Regions from separate parts of the Streptomyces sp. NPDC060027 genome, predicted to be linked through region 2. Evidence: predicted binding sites of a transcription regulator. Region 2 holds the regulator's gene; the other holds the start of a gene.
What was found. The regulator HspR, encoded in region 2, represses chaperone genes until heat shock. The targets are predictions, from matches to a motif close to TTGAGNNNNNNNNNCTCAA.
Positions count from the first base shown of each region.

Region 1: the regulator HspR is predicted to act here: its motif matches at 5,526-5,544, upstream of lon (endopeptidase La).

Region 1 is NZ_JBHWVI010000031.1:32,021-40,390, forward strand. It holds gene ACFWBT_RS11080 (nitrate- and nitrite sensing domain-containing protein) at 1-128, opposite strand, end outside; gene ACFWBT_RS11085 (protein phosphatase 2C domain-containing protein) at 499-1,287, shown strand; gene ACFWBT_RS11090 (MarR family winged helix-turn-helix transcriptional regulator) at 1,337-1,855, opposite strand; gene ACFWBT_RS11095 (lysozyme) at 2,157-2,975, shown strand; gene lon (endopeptidase La) at 3,089-5,503, opposite strand; gene ACFWBT_RS11105 (GNAT family N-acetyltransferase) at 5,802-6,464, shown strand; gene ACFWBT_RS11110 (hypothetical protein) at 6,996-7,274, shown strand; gene ACFWBT_RS11115 (spermidine synthase) at 7,726-8,370, shown strand, end outside.
Region 2 is NZ_JBHWVI010000177.1:2,166-10,535, reverse strand. It holds gene dnaK (molecular chaperone DnaK) at 1-1,008, shown strand, start outside; gene grpE (nucleotide exchange factor GrpE) at 1,005-1,664, shown strand; gene dnaJ (molecular chaperone DnaJ) at 1,698-2,885, shown strand; gene ACFWBT_RS32120 (heat shock protein transcriptional repressor HspR) at 2,893-3,345, shown strand; gene ACFWBT_RS32115 (PA14 domain-containing protein) at 3,412-5,082, opposite strand; gene ACFWBT_RS32110 (substrate-binding domain-containing protein) at 5,364-6,488, shown strand; gene ACFWBT_RS32105 (M15 family metallopeptidase) at 6,717-7,373, shown strand; gene ACFWBT_RS32100 (LuxR C-terminal-related transcriptional regulator) at 7,608-8,370, shown strand, end outside.

The sequences.
Region 1 (8,370 bases), on a different contig from region 2:
ATCAGCCGGTTGCGCACGTGGGCGGTCCTGCCCCGGCCCGTGGAGTCGACGGCGTCGCCGACGGCGCCACCCTCTGTGGAGTTGGAGGCCGTCTTCTTGCCTGTGCGCCTCGGCCGCGTCTTCTGCACCGGTGCTCGCATTCCTGACTCGTGTACCCATTTGGGGCCCGGGTGACGTCCCGTCAATCGCGGCGTACGCCCGGTACGGCTCCCGACCCTCCCAGTGCCGGTGGGCAGTGGTCCCGCATCATCTGACCCGCCACCCGAAGGAGTGAACATCGGAGGGGAGTTGGCGGGCAAGTTTCCGGAGCGCGCGCGAGGGGCTTGCGCGGCGGGCCGGTTGGACGTCGGGGACGGGCTTTGGCAGTATTCGCCGCCACGCGTTGCCGGAGTCGATCATTCCATGCCAAACCTGGCGCCTGAGCTGCTGGTCCGCGCGATCGTGCGACCGTTGCCGCCGTTTCGGGGACCTTGTGAAGGGCTCGTGCAGACTGACGGGATGCGCACTGAACTCGTCTCGGAGCCCGGTGACCCGGACCGCCCCAATGAGGACTTCGCATCGGTCGGACTTCCCGCTTCAGGACAGGGCGGTTCACTGGTGGTGCTGGACGGGGTGACACCCCCGCGCGGCGGCTACGGCTGTGTTCATCCGGTCGCCTGGTTCTCCACCCGGCTCGGCGGGGCACTGACCGAACTGTCCGTTTCGCAGGGGGATTTGCCCCTGCCGGAGGTCCTGTCGCGGGCGATCGGCCGGGTGGCCGAGGCGCACGCCGGCACCTGTGACCTTTCTCACCCGCGCACACCCCAGGCAACCGTCGTCCTCGCACGGTGGTCCCCGTCCGACGTCGAGTACCTGGTGCTCTCCGACTCCGCCCTGCTGGTGGAATCGCCCGCCGGTGAGGTGACCGCCCTGCTGGACGACCGCCTCTCCCGCCTCCCTCGCTCCTCGCTCGCCACGGACGCCGTCGCCGACGCCACCGTCCGCAACAGGGAGGGCGGCTTCTTCACGGCGGCCGCGGACCCCTCGGTGGCCGCCCGCGCGGTGACAGGCACACTCCCCCGCGCCTCCGTCCGCGCCCTGGCGGCCCTCACGGACGGCGCCACCCGCTGGGTGGAGCGGTTCCACGGGGGCGACTGGGCCGACCTGTTCGCCCTCGTCCGCGACGAGGGGTCCCCCGCCCTCGTCGAGCGCGTCCGGGGTCTGGAACGCGCGGACGCGCCGGAGGGGTCGCGGCCTCGGCGGGGCAAGAGGCACGACGACGCGACGGTGGTGTTCGTGGAGCTGTGAGGCGACACGGGGGGCCGCGAGAGGACGGGAACGGCGGCCGGCCGGTGGGCTACTTCTCCATGCCGAGGTTCAGCTGGTGCAGCAGCCGGGCGAGTTCCGCGACCTCGTTCTGGTCCCAGTGGGCGAGTTGGCTGACGTAGCGGGCGCGGCGGGCCTCGCGGACGCTGGTGACGCGGCCGCGGCCCTCCTCGGTGAGGTGGACGAGCCAGGCGCGGCCGTCCGCGGGGTCGGGTTCGCGCGCCACGAGGCCCAACTCCTCCAGGGCGCGCAGCTGCCGGGACATGGTGGCCTTGCCGACGCCGATGTAGGCGGCGAGTTCCGTGGCGCGCTGCCGTCCGCACTCCTCGAGGCGGACGAGCAGTCCGTACGCGGCGGACTCCAGGTCCGGATGGACCTCGCGGGCCATCTCCCCCTGGTTGGCGCGGGCGCGGCGCAGGAACACGGTCAACTCGCGTTCCAGGGAAAGGAACTCGCGCTCCGCGCCGCCGTGCGTCGCGGGCCGGTCCACACCATTTCCCGACACGTCGGATGCGACCGGACGTCCGCCGTCGTTTCCGTGCTCGTGCACGTCAGCACCCCTGACCCGGTTTCCCGATCCTGAAAGTTTCTGCCAGAACTCGCCGTTGCCGCAGCTCCGCCAGTATTTCGCAGGCGTAGACCAACGGCAGCCTCCGGCCCCTCTTCCCACGCCGTCGTCTACGTGCGTAGCTTCTTTATCAGAACCTTATTCGCTGGCATGCGCACGCCACCCCAGGTCAAGGACGACCTGATCCCCCCTTCGGCACGCGTGCCCGCGCTCTCCCCCCACCGAGCTCCGGCGAGCTCCACCGAGCCCCTCCGGAGTTCCATCGCCCTTCGGAGGCACGCACATGCCCGTGCACAGATCCGGAACGGCCCACCGCCTGCGCGTGCTCGCGGTAGGAACCCTGCTCGCCGCCTTCTCCCTCCTGTACTCCCTCCCCTCCTCCGCCGCCGACACCCCCGCCCGGGGTTCCGCCCGGATGGGCATCGGGGTCATCGCCCATGACGGCCAGGACGGCACGCCGTCCACCGGTGACGCCACCCGGACGGAAGGCGTGGACGTCTCCGGGTACCAGGGCAACGTCGCCTGGTCGACGCTGTGGAGCAGCGGGGTCAGGTGGGCCTACACCAAGGCGACCGAGGGGACGTACTACACGAACCCGTACTTCGCCCAGCAGTACAACGGCGCGTACAACGTCGGCATGATCCGAGGCTCGTACCACTTCGCGACCCCGGACACCACGACCGGCGCCACCCAGGCCAACTACTTCGTCGAGCACGGCGGCGGCTGGTCCAGGGACGGCAAGACCCTGCCCGGCGTCCTCGACATCGAGTGGAACCCGTACGGGGCCGCCTGCTACGGCAAGACACAGAGCGCGATGGTCAGCTGGATCAGCGGCTTCCTCACCCAGTACAAGGCCCGCACCGGGCGCGACGCGGTGATCTACACGGCCGCCACCTGGTGGACCCAGTGCACCGGCAACTACGGCGGCTTCGCCTCCGCCAACCCGTTGTGGATCGCGCGCTACGCCTCCGATCCGGGGACGCTCCCCGCGGGCTGGGGCTACTACACGATGTGGCAGTACACCTCGTCCGGCCCGACGGTCGGGGACCACGACAAGTTCAACGGCGCCCTGGACCGCGTGGTGGCCCTCGCCAACGGCTGACCCGCGCAGGACGTGCGGCGCGGGCACCTGACGTACCGCGCACGCGCCTGACGTACGGCGAAGGCCCGGGCCTCCCTCACGGGACCCGGGCCTTCCCCTCCGATGGGCGTCCGTCACGCCGCCACCGGAACCTCCGGCACGGCGCCGTTCGTCGCCGGCGCGAGTGCCAGCTCCAGGACCTGGCGGACGTCCGTGACGGCGTGGACGTCGAGCTTGTCCAGGACCTCGGCCGGGACGTCGTCCAGATCGGCCTCGTTGCGCTTCGGGATGATCACGGTCGTGACACCCGCCCGGTGCGCGGCGAGCAGCTTCTGCTTCACACCGCCGATGGGCAGGACACGGCCGGTCAGCGAGACCTCGCCGGTCATGGCCACGTCGGTGCGGACCAGCCGGCCCGACAGGAGCGACGCCAGGGCGGTCGTCATCGTGACGCCCGCGCTCGGGCCGTCCTTGGGGACGGCGCCCGCCGGGAAGTGGATGTGCGCTCCCCGGTCCTTCAGGTCACCGACGGGCAGTTCGAGCTCCGCTCCGTGCGAGCGCAGGAAGGAGAGCGCGATCTGTGCCGACTCCTTCATCACGTCGCCCAGCTGACCGGTGAGGGTCAGACCCGCCGCGCCCGTCTCCGGGTCGGCCAGCGACGCCTCCACATAGAGGACGTCACCGCCCGCGCCGGTCACGGCCAGACCGGTGGCGACACCGGGCACCGCCGTACGGCGCTCGGCCGGGTCCTGAGCGGACTCGGGCACATGGTGCGGGCGCCCGATGAGCCCGCGCAGGTCGGCGTCGGTCACCGTGAACGGCAGCTCCCGCTCGCCCAGTTCGTGCTGGGCCGCGACCTTGCGCAGCAGCCGGGCGATGCCCCGCTCCAGATTGCGCACGCCCGCTTCCCGGGTGTACTCCCCGGCGAGCCTGCGCAGCGCGCTCTCCGCGAGGACGACCTCGTCCTTCTCGAGACCGGCCCGCTCCAGCTGACGCGGCAGCAGGTGGTCCCGGGCGATGACGACCTTCTCGTCCTCGGTGTAGCCGTCGAGGCGGACCAGCTCCATGCGGTCGAGCAGGGCCTCCGGGATGGCTTCGAGCACATTGGCCGTGGCCAGGAACACGACGTCGGAGAGGTCGAGTTCGACCTCCAGGTAGTGGTCGCGGAAGGTGTGGTTCTGCGCCGGGTCGAGGACTTCGAGCAGCGCCGCAGCCGGGTCGCCCCGGAAGTCGGAGCCGACCTTGTCGATCTCGTCGAGCAGGACCACCGGGTTCATCGACCCGGCCTCCTTGATGGCGCGGACGATCCGGCCGGGCAGCGCGCCGACGTACGTACGGCGGTGTCCGCGGATCTCGGCCTCGTCCCGTACGCCGCCGAGGGCGACACGGACGAACTTGCGGCCCATGGCGTGCGCAACGGACTCGCCGAGCGAGGTCTTGCCGACGCCGGGCGGGCCGACGAGCGCGAGCACGGCACCGCCGCGCCGGCCGCCGACGACTCCGAGACCGCGCTCGGAGCGCCGCTTGCGCACGGCGAGGTACTCGGTGATGCGCTCCTTCACGTCCTCCAGCCCGGCGTGCTCGGCGTCGAGCACGGACTGGGCGCCCTGGATGTCGTACGCGTCCTCGGTCCGCTCGTTCCACGGCAGCTCCAGGACGGTGTCGAGCCAGGTCCTGATCCAGCTGCCCTCGGGCGACTGGTCACTGGACCGCTCCAGCTTCTCGACCTCCTTGAGGGCGGCCTCACGGACGTTCTCCGGAAGATCGGCGGCCTCGACGCGGGCGCGGTAGTCGTCGGACTCGTCCTCGCCGTCCTCGCCCTTGAGGTCGCGCAGTTCCTTGCGTACGGCTTCGAGCTGGCGCCGCAGCAGGAACTCGCGCTGCTGCTTGTCGACGCCCTCCTGGACGTCCTTGGCGATGGACTCGGCGACATCCTGCTCGGCGAGGTGCTCGCGGAGCTGCTCGGTGGCGAGCTTCAGCCGGGCCACGGGGTCGGCGGTCTCCAGCAGCTCGACCTTCTGCTGGACGGTCAGGAACGGTGAGTAACCGGAATTGTCGGCAAGGGCGGAAACATCGTCGATCTGCTGCACCCTGTCCACGACCTGCCAGGCGGCGCGCTTGCGCAGCCAGCTGGTGGCCAGGGCCTTGTATTCCTTCACCAGGTCGGCGACCCGGCCGGGCAGGGGGTCGGGCACCGTCTCCTCGATCCGGGTGCCCTCGACCCAGAGCGCGGCACCGGGACCGGTGGTCCCCGCGCCGACCTGCACGCGCCCGCGCCCGCGGATCAGCGCGCCCGGGTCGCCGTCGGCCAGCCGGCCGACCTGTTCGACGGTGCCGAGCACTCCGGTGCTCGCGTAGGTCCCGTCGATGCGTGGCACCAGGAGTACCTGAGGCTTGCCGGGCGTTGACCGGGCAGCGGCCTGGGCGGCCTCCACCGCGGCACGCACATCGGTGTCGTTCAGATCCAGCGGAACCACCATCCCGGGCAGCACGACCTCGTCGTCGAGCGGCAGCACGGGCAGGGTGAGTGATGCGGACGTCGAAGCCATGATCTCCCCTTCGGCAGTCAAGTTGAGCTATGCCGACTCAATGCACGAAGGTCCCCCAATGTTCCCCTGGGACTGTTCGCTCTGAGCGATCACTTCCGACCGGCCGCAGCCCCCCGCGCATCACCGCTGGTCATCAGCGGTCCGCGGGGTCGGATCCGGTCGAGCGGGAGGCCGCCGCCCGAGCGCCCTTCAAGGGGGTGGCGCGACGCCGGGCCGCCCTGGCATCATCACCGGGCAGGTAATGGTCTACGTCCTGTAGTGGCCATTACATGACCGGAAGCGAGCGCAGGGGGCAGCGGTGGACAGGATCGTGCGGGCGTGGGTGGACGGATGGGTCGTCTCGCGCGGGGCGGCGCCGCCCGTCGTCGAGGGATGGGGGTACACGATCGACGTGGGACAGAAGGGGCACGTGACGCGCCATGTCCTCGGGGCGACGAACGACCGGGTCGAGGAGGCCCCGGTCCGCAAGGTCGCGGACGCGGTGACCGCGGCCGGAGTCTGGCTCAAGGTCTTCGCCGAGCCCTCGGACGTCCGGCCCTGGCTCGGCGCGGGCTGGTGGATCGACCCCGAGCCCGGCTACCTGATGTCCGTGCCCCTGACGGACGCGGGCGGCGCCACCCCGGACGATGCCCTTCCCCCCGGCTACCGGCTGCGCACCTGGACCCGCGGTGGCGTCACGCGCGCCCTGGTCACGGCGTCGGACGGCTCCTGGGCGGCCCGCGGCCAGATCGCCCCCACGGGCGGGACGGCGGTCGTCGACCAGATAGAGACGTCGGTGGAGCACCGGCGGCGGGGGCTCGGCCGCTTCGTCGTGCGGACCCTCACCCGCGTCGCCGCGGACCAGGGCGCCGGGACCGGAGTCCTGGCGGGGACGCCGGAGGGGCGGGCGCTGTACGAGTCATTGGGGTGGCGGGTGGAGGCACCCCTGCTGAGCGGGCACTTCGTCGGGGACCGGCCCTAAGGGCTGTCCCGTACTCCCCGGTGGGTCAGCGCACGGTGTCAGATGCGGTGCATCGCAGGGCGGAGGGTCGTCCTCATACGGGGGGAAATGCGGGTGACCCGACAACGCGGCGTGGGGGTCCCGCCCTGCTCGAAGGGCTTGGGAGAGTGCCGTAGCTGTCGTCGTGCGTCCGCCGGGGATCCGTAGCTGTCGTCGTGCGTCCGCCGGGGATCCGTAGCTGTCGTCGTGCGCCCGCCGGGGATGACGGGACGGCCCTGGGAACTGGATTCCTCGAACGGCGTACGCACGTCTCTCCGGAAGAGACGAGTCGGTGGTGTGGGTCTCCCCCGTGACCAGGGTCGGGCTCACATGGCGAGCCGACCTGGTGCGCGGCGGCTGGCACGGACGATCGTCGTACGTCGCCGGCGGCTCCGGTCACCCGTCACCCCCTCGCCGTCCACCAGGGCGGCACCTCCCGCGACGCGGGCTGCACGGCCGCTCGGGCTGTTGATCGGGATGCGAGGTGGCCGCCTGCCGTTGGAAGGTGGAGTCATGAACCATCACCACCCCCAGCACACGATCGACATCGACAGCCGGCTCGTCACCACCGGCGCCGTGCTCACCGTGACCGGTGCCGTAGTGGCGTGCACCGGCATGGTCATCGCGGCGGTCGCCGTGTTCTCCGCAGGTCGGCGCCTGATCCGCGACATGGATGTGCCCCCGGCCCAGCAGGCGGCCATCAAGTGGCAGCAGGCCAAGGAGGCGTCCCGAGCGGGCATGCAGGCCTGGCAGTCCGCGTCCGACGCCCAGAACGGCTCGCTCACCAACTAGCGGGCCCCGCCCACGTCTCTTCGAGGGACAGAGGGCCGCGCGGTCGCTCTGTCCCTCCGGGTCGCCTCCCCGGCTCTTCGACTCCTTCTTCCACGCCGGCTCACTCGCCTTCCCCGAGGACGGGTTGAAGGACATCCCGCGACTGCTGAACGCGGCGCCCGGACGGGTGTGCGTCAACCTCGAACGGCCTGTCGCCCTCCCCGAGATCGCCGACCGGGCCGCCGCCCCGATCGCCGACCTCGGCGCGAGCGGCACGGCGCCCCTCGACGTCGCCTTCGGGTGGGCGACGACCCAGGCGCGGCCGCCCATCGGCCCGCCGCGCTCGTTGGCGGCGGCGCGGGCGTCGCGTCCGACGTGCCCGACGACACGCGGGATCCGGCGTTCCCCTGGGAGCCGGGCCCCGGGCGAAATTCCGGCCGGCCGTTCCGGTGAAACTGCCAGGATGGCGGCCATGACTGCCTCGTACGACATCCCTGTGGTCATCGACCGCCGCCAAGGCCCGTACGGCGAGGTCGTGTTGCGGCGCCACGGCGCGCTGCTGCAGATCATCGCCAACGGGTGCTTCCTGATGGACACGTCCGACGGGCGTTCCGAGCGACTGCTCGTGGACGCGGCGTACGACGCCCTGGACGGGCGCCCCGAGCCGAGTGTGCTGATCGGCGGGCTCGGCGTCGGCTTCTCGCTCGCGCACGCGGCCGCCGACCCACGCTGGGGGCGCATCACGGTGGTCGAGCGGGAGCGGGCCGTCATCGACTGGCACCGGGACGGCCCGCTCGCCGGACTCACGGCCCGGGCGCTCGCCGACCCGCGCACGGAGATCGTCGAGTCCGATCTCGTCGAGTACGTCAATGAGATCTCCGACACGTTCGACGCGTTGTGCCTCGACATCGACAACGGACCCGGCTGGACGGTCACCGAGGGCAACGCGGGCCTGTACGGAACGTCCGGACTGGCAGGCTGCGCAAGGATGTTGAAGCCGGGCGGCGTGCTCGCCGTGTGGTCGGCGCAGCCCTCTCCGGAATTTGAAGGATCCTTGCGGAATGCCGGATTCCAGCGGATCCGTACCGAAGAGATCCCTGTTGCCCGGGGCGTTCCC
Region 2 (8,370 bases):
GCCGACCTTCTGGAGCGCTGCAAGACGCCGTTCCACAACGTCATCAAGGACGCCGGCATCAACCTCTCCGAGATCGACCACGTCGTTCTCGTGGGCGGCTCCACCCGTATGCCCGCCGTCGCCGAGCTCGTCAAGGAGCTGACCGGTGGCAACGAGGCCAACAAGGGTGTGAACCCGGACGAGGTCGTCGCCATCGGCGCCGCACTCCAGGCCGGTGTCCTCAAGGGTGAGGTCAAGGACGTCCTGCTCCTCGACGTGACCCCGCTGTCCCTCGGTATCGAGACCAAGGGAGGGATCATGACCAAGCTCATCGAGCGCAACACCACGATCCCGACCAAGCGCTCCGAGATCTTCACGACGGCCGAGGACAACCAGCCGTCCGTCCAGATCCAGGTCTACCAGGGCGAGCGCGAGATCGCGGCGTACAACAAGAAGCTCGGGATGTTCGAGCTGACCGGTCTGCCGCCGGCCCCGCGTGGCGTCCCGCAGATCGAGGTCGCCTTCGACATCGACGCCAACGGCATCATGCACGTGACCGCGAAGGACCTGGGCACGGGCAAGGAGCAGAAGATGACCGTCACCGGCGGCTCCTCGCTGCCGAAGGACGAGGTCGACCGGATGCGCCAGGAGGCCGAGAAGTACGCGGAGGAGGACCACGCCCGCCGCGAGGCCGCCGAGACCCGCAACCAGGGCGAGCAGCTCGTCTACCAGACGGAGAAGTTCCTCAAGGACAACGAGGACAAGGTCCCCGGTGACGTCAAGACCGAGGTCGAGGCCTCCGTCGAGGAGCTGAAGGCCGCGCTCAAGGGCGAGGACACCGCCGAGATCCGTACCGCCACCGAGAAGGTCGCCGCGGTCTCGCAGAAGCTGGGCCAGGCCATGTACGCCGACGCCCAGGCCGCGCAGGCGGCGGGCGGCGACGCTCCCGGTGCCGAGGCCCCGAGGGCCGACGACGACGTCGTCGACGCCGAGATCGTCGACGAGGACCGCAAGGACGGTGCCGCGTGACGGAGGAGACCCCGGGCTTCGAAGAGCAGCCCGACGTCCCTTCCGGCGCCACCTCTGACGACGCCGAGCCGCAGTCCGCCACCCCCTCTGCGGAGGGGGCGGCGGCCCCGGACGGGGACGTAGCAGCACAGTTGGTCGGCCTGACGGCCCAGCTGGACCAGGCACGCACGGCAGTCACCGAGCGCACCGCGGACCTCCAGCGGCTCCAGGCCGAGTTCCAGAACTACCGCCGCCGTGTCGAGCGCGACCGGATCGCGGTCAAGGAGGTCGCCGTGGCGAGCCTCCTGACCGAGCTCCTGCCCGTGCTCGACGACATCGGCCGCGCGCGGGACCACGGCGAGCTCGTCGGCGGATTCAAGTCCGTCGCCGAGTCCCTCGAGACCGTCGCGGCGAAGATGGGGCTCCAGCAGTTCGGCAAGGAGGGCGAGCCCTTCGACCCGACGATCCACGAGGCCCTGATGCACTCGTACGCGCCGGACGTCACGGAGACGACGTGCGTGGCGATTCTGCAGCCGGGGTATCGCTTCGGCGAGCGCACCATCCGCCCCGCGCGGGTGGCCGTCGCCGAACCGCAGCCCGGGGCGCAGACGGTCAAGGCCGAGGAATCGGCCGAGGCGGTCGAGGACAAGGAGACCGGTGGCCCGGACGAGGGCTGAGCTTGACCGGATGAGGAAGGAGGGACGTCGGGGATGAGCACCAAGGACTTCATCGAGAAGGACTTCTACAAGGTCCTCGGCGTCCCCAAGGACGCCACCGAGGCCGAGATCAAGAAGGCGTACCGGAAGCTCGCCCGCGAGTTCCACCCGGACGCCAACAAGGGCAACACCAAGGCCGAGGATCGCTTCAAGGAGATCTCCGAGGCGAACGACGTCCTCGGCGACCCCAAGAAGCGCAAGGAGTACGACGAGGCACGCGCCCTCTTCGGCAACGGTGGCTTCCGGCCGGGTCCCGGCGCGGGCGGCGGCAACTTCAACTTCGACCTGGGCGACCTCTTCGGAGGCGGTGCCCAGGGCCAGGGAGCGGGAGGAGCCGGCGGCTTCGGCGGCGGCATCGGGGACGTCTTCGGCGGCCTGTTCAACCGCGGCGGCGCCACCACGGGGACGCGTACGCAGCCCCGGCGTGGCCAGGACATCGACACCGAGGTCACGCTGTCCTTCACGGAGGCGGTGGACGGCGCGACCGTTCCGCTGCGCATGACCTCGCAGCAGCCGTGCAAGGCCTGCTCCGGCACCGGCGACAAGAACGGCACACCGCGCGTGTGCCCGACCTGTGTCGGCACCGGCCAGGTGGCACGGGGCTCCGGTGGCGGGTTCTCGCTGACGGACCCCTGCCCGGACTGCAAGGGCCGCGGCCTCATCGCCGAGCACCCCTGCATGGAGTGCACGGGCAGCGGCCGCGCCAAGTCGTCCCGCACGATGCAGGTCCGCATCCCGGCGGGGGTCACCGACGGGCAGCGGATCCGGCTGCGCGGCAAGGGCGCGCCCGGCGAACGGGGCGGCCCGTCCGGCGACCTGTACGTCACCGTCCATGTGGACGCCCACCCGGTCTTCGGCCGCAAGGGCGACAACCTCACCGTCACCGTGCCCGTCACCTTCACGGAGGCGGCGCTCGGTGGAGAGGTGAAGGTGCCGACGCTGGGCGGACCCGCGGTGACCCTGAAGCTGCCGCCGGGCACGCCCAATGGACGCACCATGCGCGCCCGGGGAAGGGGCGCGGTCCGCAAGGACGGCACCCGGGGCGATCTCCTCGTCACCGTCGAAGTGGCGGTCCCCCAGGACGTGTCGGGCAAGGCTCGTGACGCCCTGGAGGCGTATCGCGAGGCGACCGCGGGTGAGGATCCGCGGGCGGAGCTGTTCCAGGCCGCGAAGGGAGCATGACGGAGCCATGGATACGACCGGGCGTCGGCGCAACCCGTACGAACTGACCGAGGAGACACCGGTCTACGTCATCTCGGTGGCGGCCCAGCTCTCCGGACTGCATCCGCAGACCCTGCGTCAGTACGACCGGCTGGGTCTGGTCTCTCCCGACCGCACGGCCGGGCGGGGCCGCCGCTACTCGGCCCGTGACATCGAACTGCTGCGCGCCGTCCAGCAGTTGTCGCAGGACGAGGGCATCAACCTGGCCGGCATCAAGCGCATCATCGAGCTGGAGAACCAGGTGGCCGCGCTCCAGTCCCGCGTGGCGGAGCTGGAGTCGGCCCTCGACGGCGCCGCGGCCGCCATGCAGCAGCGCGAGGCCGCCGTGCACGCCTCGTACCGTCGCGACCTGGTCCCGTACCAGGAGGTCCAGCAGACCAGCGCGCTGGTGGTGTGGCGACCGAAGCGGTCGTCCGAGTAGGACCCGAACACCTCAAGGGGCCCGGAGGTCATCGACCTCCGGGCCCCTTCGTGTGTCGTCACGCGTCTAACGGTTGACCATGACCTCGACCGAGGCCTCCCGCTCACCCACCCGGCCGTACACGTCCACGGCGCGCACGGAGACCGTGCAGGGACCCGTGTACCGCGGGGTCCAGGCGATGCTGTCCGAGTCCGTGAACCGGGTGCCGCTGGAGCCGCAGGCTCCGGAGATGTCCCAGGAGTACCCCTTCAGCGGCCGTCCCTCGTCACCCGTCCCGGGCCGTACGCCGAGGGTGATGGGGAAGCGGGTTCCTCCCTCGGAGACCACGGTCAGCCGCGGCGCGGCGGGCCCGGTGGCGGTGGCCGGCGTCAGACGGTCGACGGCGGCCTGCGCGGAGGGCACCGACTCCGCGCCCCCGTCGTCGACCGAGGCGACGTAGTAGAACGCGGTGCCCTGCGGGGCGGAGGTGTCCCCGTAGGAGGTGTCCGTCGCCCCGGCGCCGCCCACCAGGGTCCACGCGCCCTGAGCGGACGTACGGCGATAGACGTGGAACCCGGTGACCATCGCGTCGGGGTCCTTCGCCAGGGTCCAGGTGACCTGGGTGGACGCGTCGGCGGCAGTGCCCCGGAGCGCGGACGGCGCGGGCGCCGTGGACTCCTCGGGGCGCATGACCGTCACGCCCTCGGAGACGGGCGAGATGTTCCCGGCGCCGTCGACGGCCTGGACGGTGTACCTGTAGTCGGTCCCCACCTCCGCGATCGGGTCCGTGTAGGACGTCCCGAACACGGGCTCGGGCCCGTCGGGGTCGCTCTGCCCGAGCGGTGCGGCCCACACCTGGTAGTGGTCGACGTCCGCCGAAGAGGCCGACCACGTCAGGGCGTTGCCCGCGGTGGTGCCCTGACCCGACAGACCGGTGACGCGCGCGGGCACCGTCCGGTCGGCGGTGGTCACCGAGCGGGCCGTCGTCCCCTCGGACTCGTTGCCCGCCTTGTCGTAGGCACGGACCTCGTAGTCATAGGTCACGCCGGTCACCGGGAGGGTCGTGTCGGTGTACGAGGTGGCGGTCGTCGTGGTCAGCCGTGTCCAGGTGGTGCTGTTCTTGAGGCGGCGGTAGACGCGGTAGCCCGCGAGGTCCATCTCCTTGTTCTTCGACCAGGAGACCTTGGCCTTGCCCGTGACGGTGTCGTACGTCGCCGAAGAGCCGGTCGGCACAAGTGGCTTGATCTTGTCGATAGCGGCGGAAGTGACGGGTTTGTAGGCGAAGGTGACATTTGCCTTTCCCGTCCAATTGACGAAGTCGATGCGCAGAGTGTGCTTTCCGTGTGGAATGGCGAGGTTGACCGTTTTGGACCGGGTGGCCGGAACGTTCTTCCAGAGGTCGACCTTGGGCTCCTCGTCCAGATAGACCCGTATTCCGTCCTGCGCCGTCACGAGGAGGGTGAAGGGGCCGCCCGAGCCGAAATCCCGGGTCACTGTCCAGCGGACGCCGAAGCCGTTGGCGGGCAGGCCCGGGGCGGGCGCGCCGGAACCCCAGTTCTGGTCGATCGCGGAGTCGCAGTCCGTCTTCTTCGGTGTGCCCGAGAATGTGGTGTTCGCATAGAACTGCCGCTTATAAACGGGCGATGTGCAGTTCGTCACTGCGGAGGAGGCGGTGCCGGCCGCGGTGAGCAGTCCGCCCGCGGTGGCGAGCACGAGGACCGAGGAGAGCGTGCCCGTCGTGCTGATGGCTCTGTTCATGCGTTCCTTCTGGTCCGCCCGATCGTCAACAGCGGTTAAAAACCGTTGACGATCACGACTCCCGGGAGCGGGAGTTGGTTGTACACGTGAATGACAGAAGGTGAAGCTGAGGGGATTGCTCGAAGGTTGGGCGTAGTCTCTTCCCGTCGTGTTCACTTGTGGAACACGAAACGCCGTTGCCATCTCGTTAAGTGGTTACTCCTTGACGCTGAGGTGATCGCCGCGTTGGCTTTCAGCCACCTGGGTCGCAATGCTGCAACCTCGCCCGGAAGGCACCTGATGTGAACACTCGTAACACCGGCCTCCGCCGTACCGTCATATCCCTGGCGTCGTCCGCCATGGCCATCACACTCGTCGGCTGCGGCGCGGGCGGGCTCGGTGGAAGCGACACCAAGGCCAGCCCCACGAAGGGCGACGACATCACGGTGGGTCTGCTCCTTCCGGAGAAGGAGAACACCCGTTACGAGAAGTTCGACTACCCGATCATCGCGGAGCAGGTGAAGAAGCTCACCGAGAAGAAGGGCACCGTCGCCTACGCCAACGCCGAGCAGGACGCCGCCAAGCAGCTCCGCCAGCTCCAGCAGATGGTGGACGACAAGGTCGACGTCATCCTGGTGGACGCGGTGGACTCGGTCTCCATCGCGAAGGGCGTGCGCAAGGCCAAGGACGCCGGTATCCCGGTCATCGCCTACGACCGTCTGGCGCAGGGCCCGATCGACGCGTACATCTCCTTCGACAACGAGCTGGTCGGTCAGGTCCAGGGCAAGGCCCTGGTTGCCGCGCTGGGCCCCAACCCCGGCTCGAAGAAGATCATCATGATGAACGGCTCGCCGACCGACCCGAACGCGGCGCAGTTCAAGGCCGGTGCCCTCAGTGAGCTCGAGGACAAGGTGATCATCGCCAAGAAGTACGACACCAAGGACTGGAACCCGGTCAACGCCAAGGCCAACATGGAGACGTCCATCCAGGCCGTCGGCCTGAGCAACATCGCCGGTGTCTACTCCGCCAACGACGGCATCGCGGGCGCGGTCATCGACTCCCTCAAGAGCGCGGGCGTCAGCAAGGTGCCGCCGGTCACCGGCCAGGACTCCGAGCTCATCGCCGTGCAGCGGATCATCAAGGGCGACCAGTTCATGAGCGTGTACAAGTCGTACCCGCAGGAGGCCAGCGCCGCCGCCGAGATGGCGGTCGCCAAGGTCCAGGGCCGCTCGATCGAGTTCGACGCCCTCACCCGTGACAAGGTCAGCAGCCCCACGGACAAGGACATCCCGGCCCAGCTCGTGCCCGTGGTGGGTCTGACCAAGGACAACATCGAGGACACGGTCATCCAGGACAGCATCTACAACGTCAAGCAGATCTGCGTGGCACCGTACAAGGCGGCCTGCGCCGCGATCGGTCTCAAGTAGGTCGCCCGGCCGGGGCGCCCCGGCCGGGCGCTCACCGCACCGTCTCGGGGCGAGGCGGTCGGCACGGGTCCTCGCCGTCGTGACGGGCGGCGAGGAGGGTCCTTCGGGGGTGCTGGGCGGCGGTCCGCCCGTCCGGCAACCGGATGTCCCGGCCGGGCCCCACCCGGCCTCTCTGGGGCCCTTGGGGCCCCTGGGGTCGTGCGCTCCGCGGTGCGGCATGATCGCCGCATGTCCAGGATCGTGTTGATGTCCGACCCGAAGATCGCCGCGATACCCGTCGTGGACTGCGGCGAGCCGCTCCTCGACGTACGGGCGGAGGACCCCTTCCCCCTCGACGCCCGCAGACGGGACGACTCGGGGGCGTACGCGCATCTGCGCGAAGGGGTGCTGAACCGGCTCGTGGCGGCCGGGGAGCTGCTGCCCGACGGCATACGGCTGCTGTTCGTCGAGGGCTACCGCCCGCCCTCGCTGCAGCGGCTCTACTTCGACCGGTACGCCGCCGGACTGCGGGCGGAACACCCCGAGTGGGACGCCGCGCGCCTGCGCGACGCGGCGAGCCGTTACGTGTCCCCGCCCGAGATCGCCCCGCACAGCGCGGGCGCCGCCGTCGACCTCACCCTCGTCGACGCGGACGGCCGGGAGCTGGACATGGGCACCCCGGTGAACGCGAACCCCGAGGAGAGCGACGGCGCCTGCTACAGCGCCGCGGACGGCATCAGCGGGACGGCACGGGCCCACCGTCGGCTGCTGTCCGACGCGCTGACCGCCGCGGGCCTAGTCAACTACCCCACCGAGTGGTGGCACTGGTCGTACGGCGACCGCTACTGGGCGCTCGCCACGGGCGCCGGTCACGCGCTCTACGGGCCCCGCGAACTCGAGGGGTGAGTTCCGGGGCGAACTCGACGCCGAGGCCGGTCGGACGTCCGGGAGACGCCCTCTTCAGCTTGTTGCAACGGGCGCGGCGGGGGTCAGGATTTATCAGGATGAGCAGGGGTGAAAAGACGCCCGGGGGCAGCGCAGCCGTGTTGCGATGCCGGACGCGTCCGCGCATAGTTGCGCTGCGGAGGACGCCCTGACGCGGGCTCACGCCAGGGACGGAGCGGGAGCCAGGGGTGGGAGATGGCCGGGCACGGGACGGACAGGCATCCGCACGGCGCTGACCGACTGTGCGAGGCCGGCGACCGGGTGTACTCCCGGGCCGTGCGGCGGGGCCGGGTGCCCCGCGAGGACGCCGAGGCGGTGCCCTGCCTGGTGGAGCTGGCGTTGCTGCACCCCGATCCCGACGACATGGGCTGGCTGGTGCCGACCTCGCCCCAGGAGGTCATGACACGGCTCCTGCGGGGCGTGTACGAGGAAGTCAGCGCGAGCCAGGCCCGGGTGGGCGACGCGGTGTCGGCCTTCGAGTGGTACGCGGGGCTCGGCGGCCGGGTACGGGCACCGGCCGAGGGAGTGGCGATCCGTGTCCTCGACGGGCTGCCGCGGATCCACGCCGCCATGGACAAGGCCACCTCGGAGTGCACCAGTGAGGTGCTGACGGTGCAGCCGGGCGGCATCCGGCGCGAGGACGAACTCGTGGAGGGCCTGCACCGGGCCCTGGAGATGCGGCGGCGCGGGGTGCGCATGCGCGATCTGTACACCCACGTGGCGCGGCACGGCCAAGGGCTGCTGAACTACATGGAGTTGATGGGCGACGCGGCCGAGGCCCGTACCCTCGACGAGGTGGTCGAACGCCTCATCCTCTTCGACCGTACGGTCGCCTTCATCCCCGCGAACCCGGACCGCACGATCGCGCTGGAACTGCGGCACCCGGCGCTGGTGGACTACCTGGTGACGGTCTTCGAGCGGCTGTGGCGGCTGGCGATCCCGCTGGCCTCACCGCTCC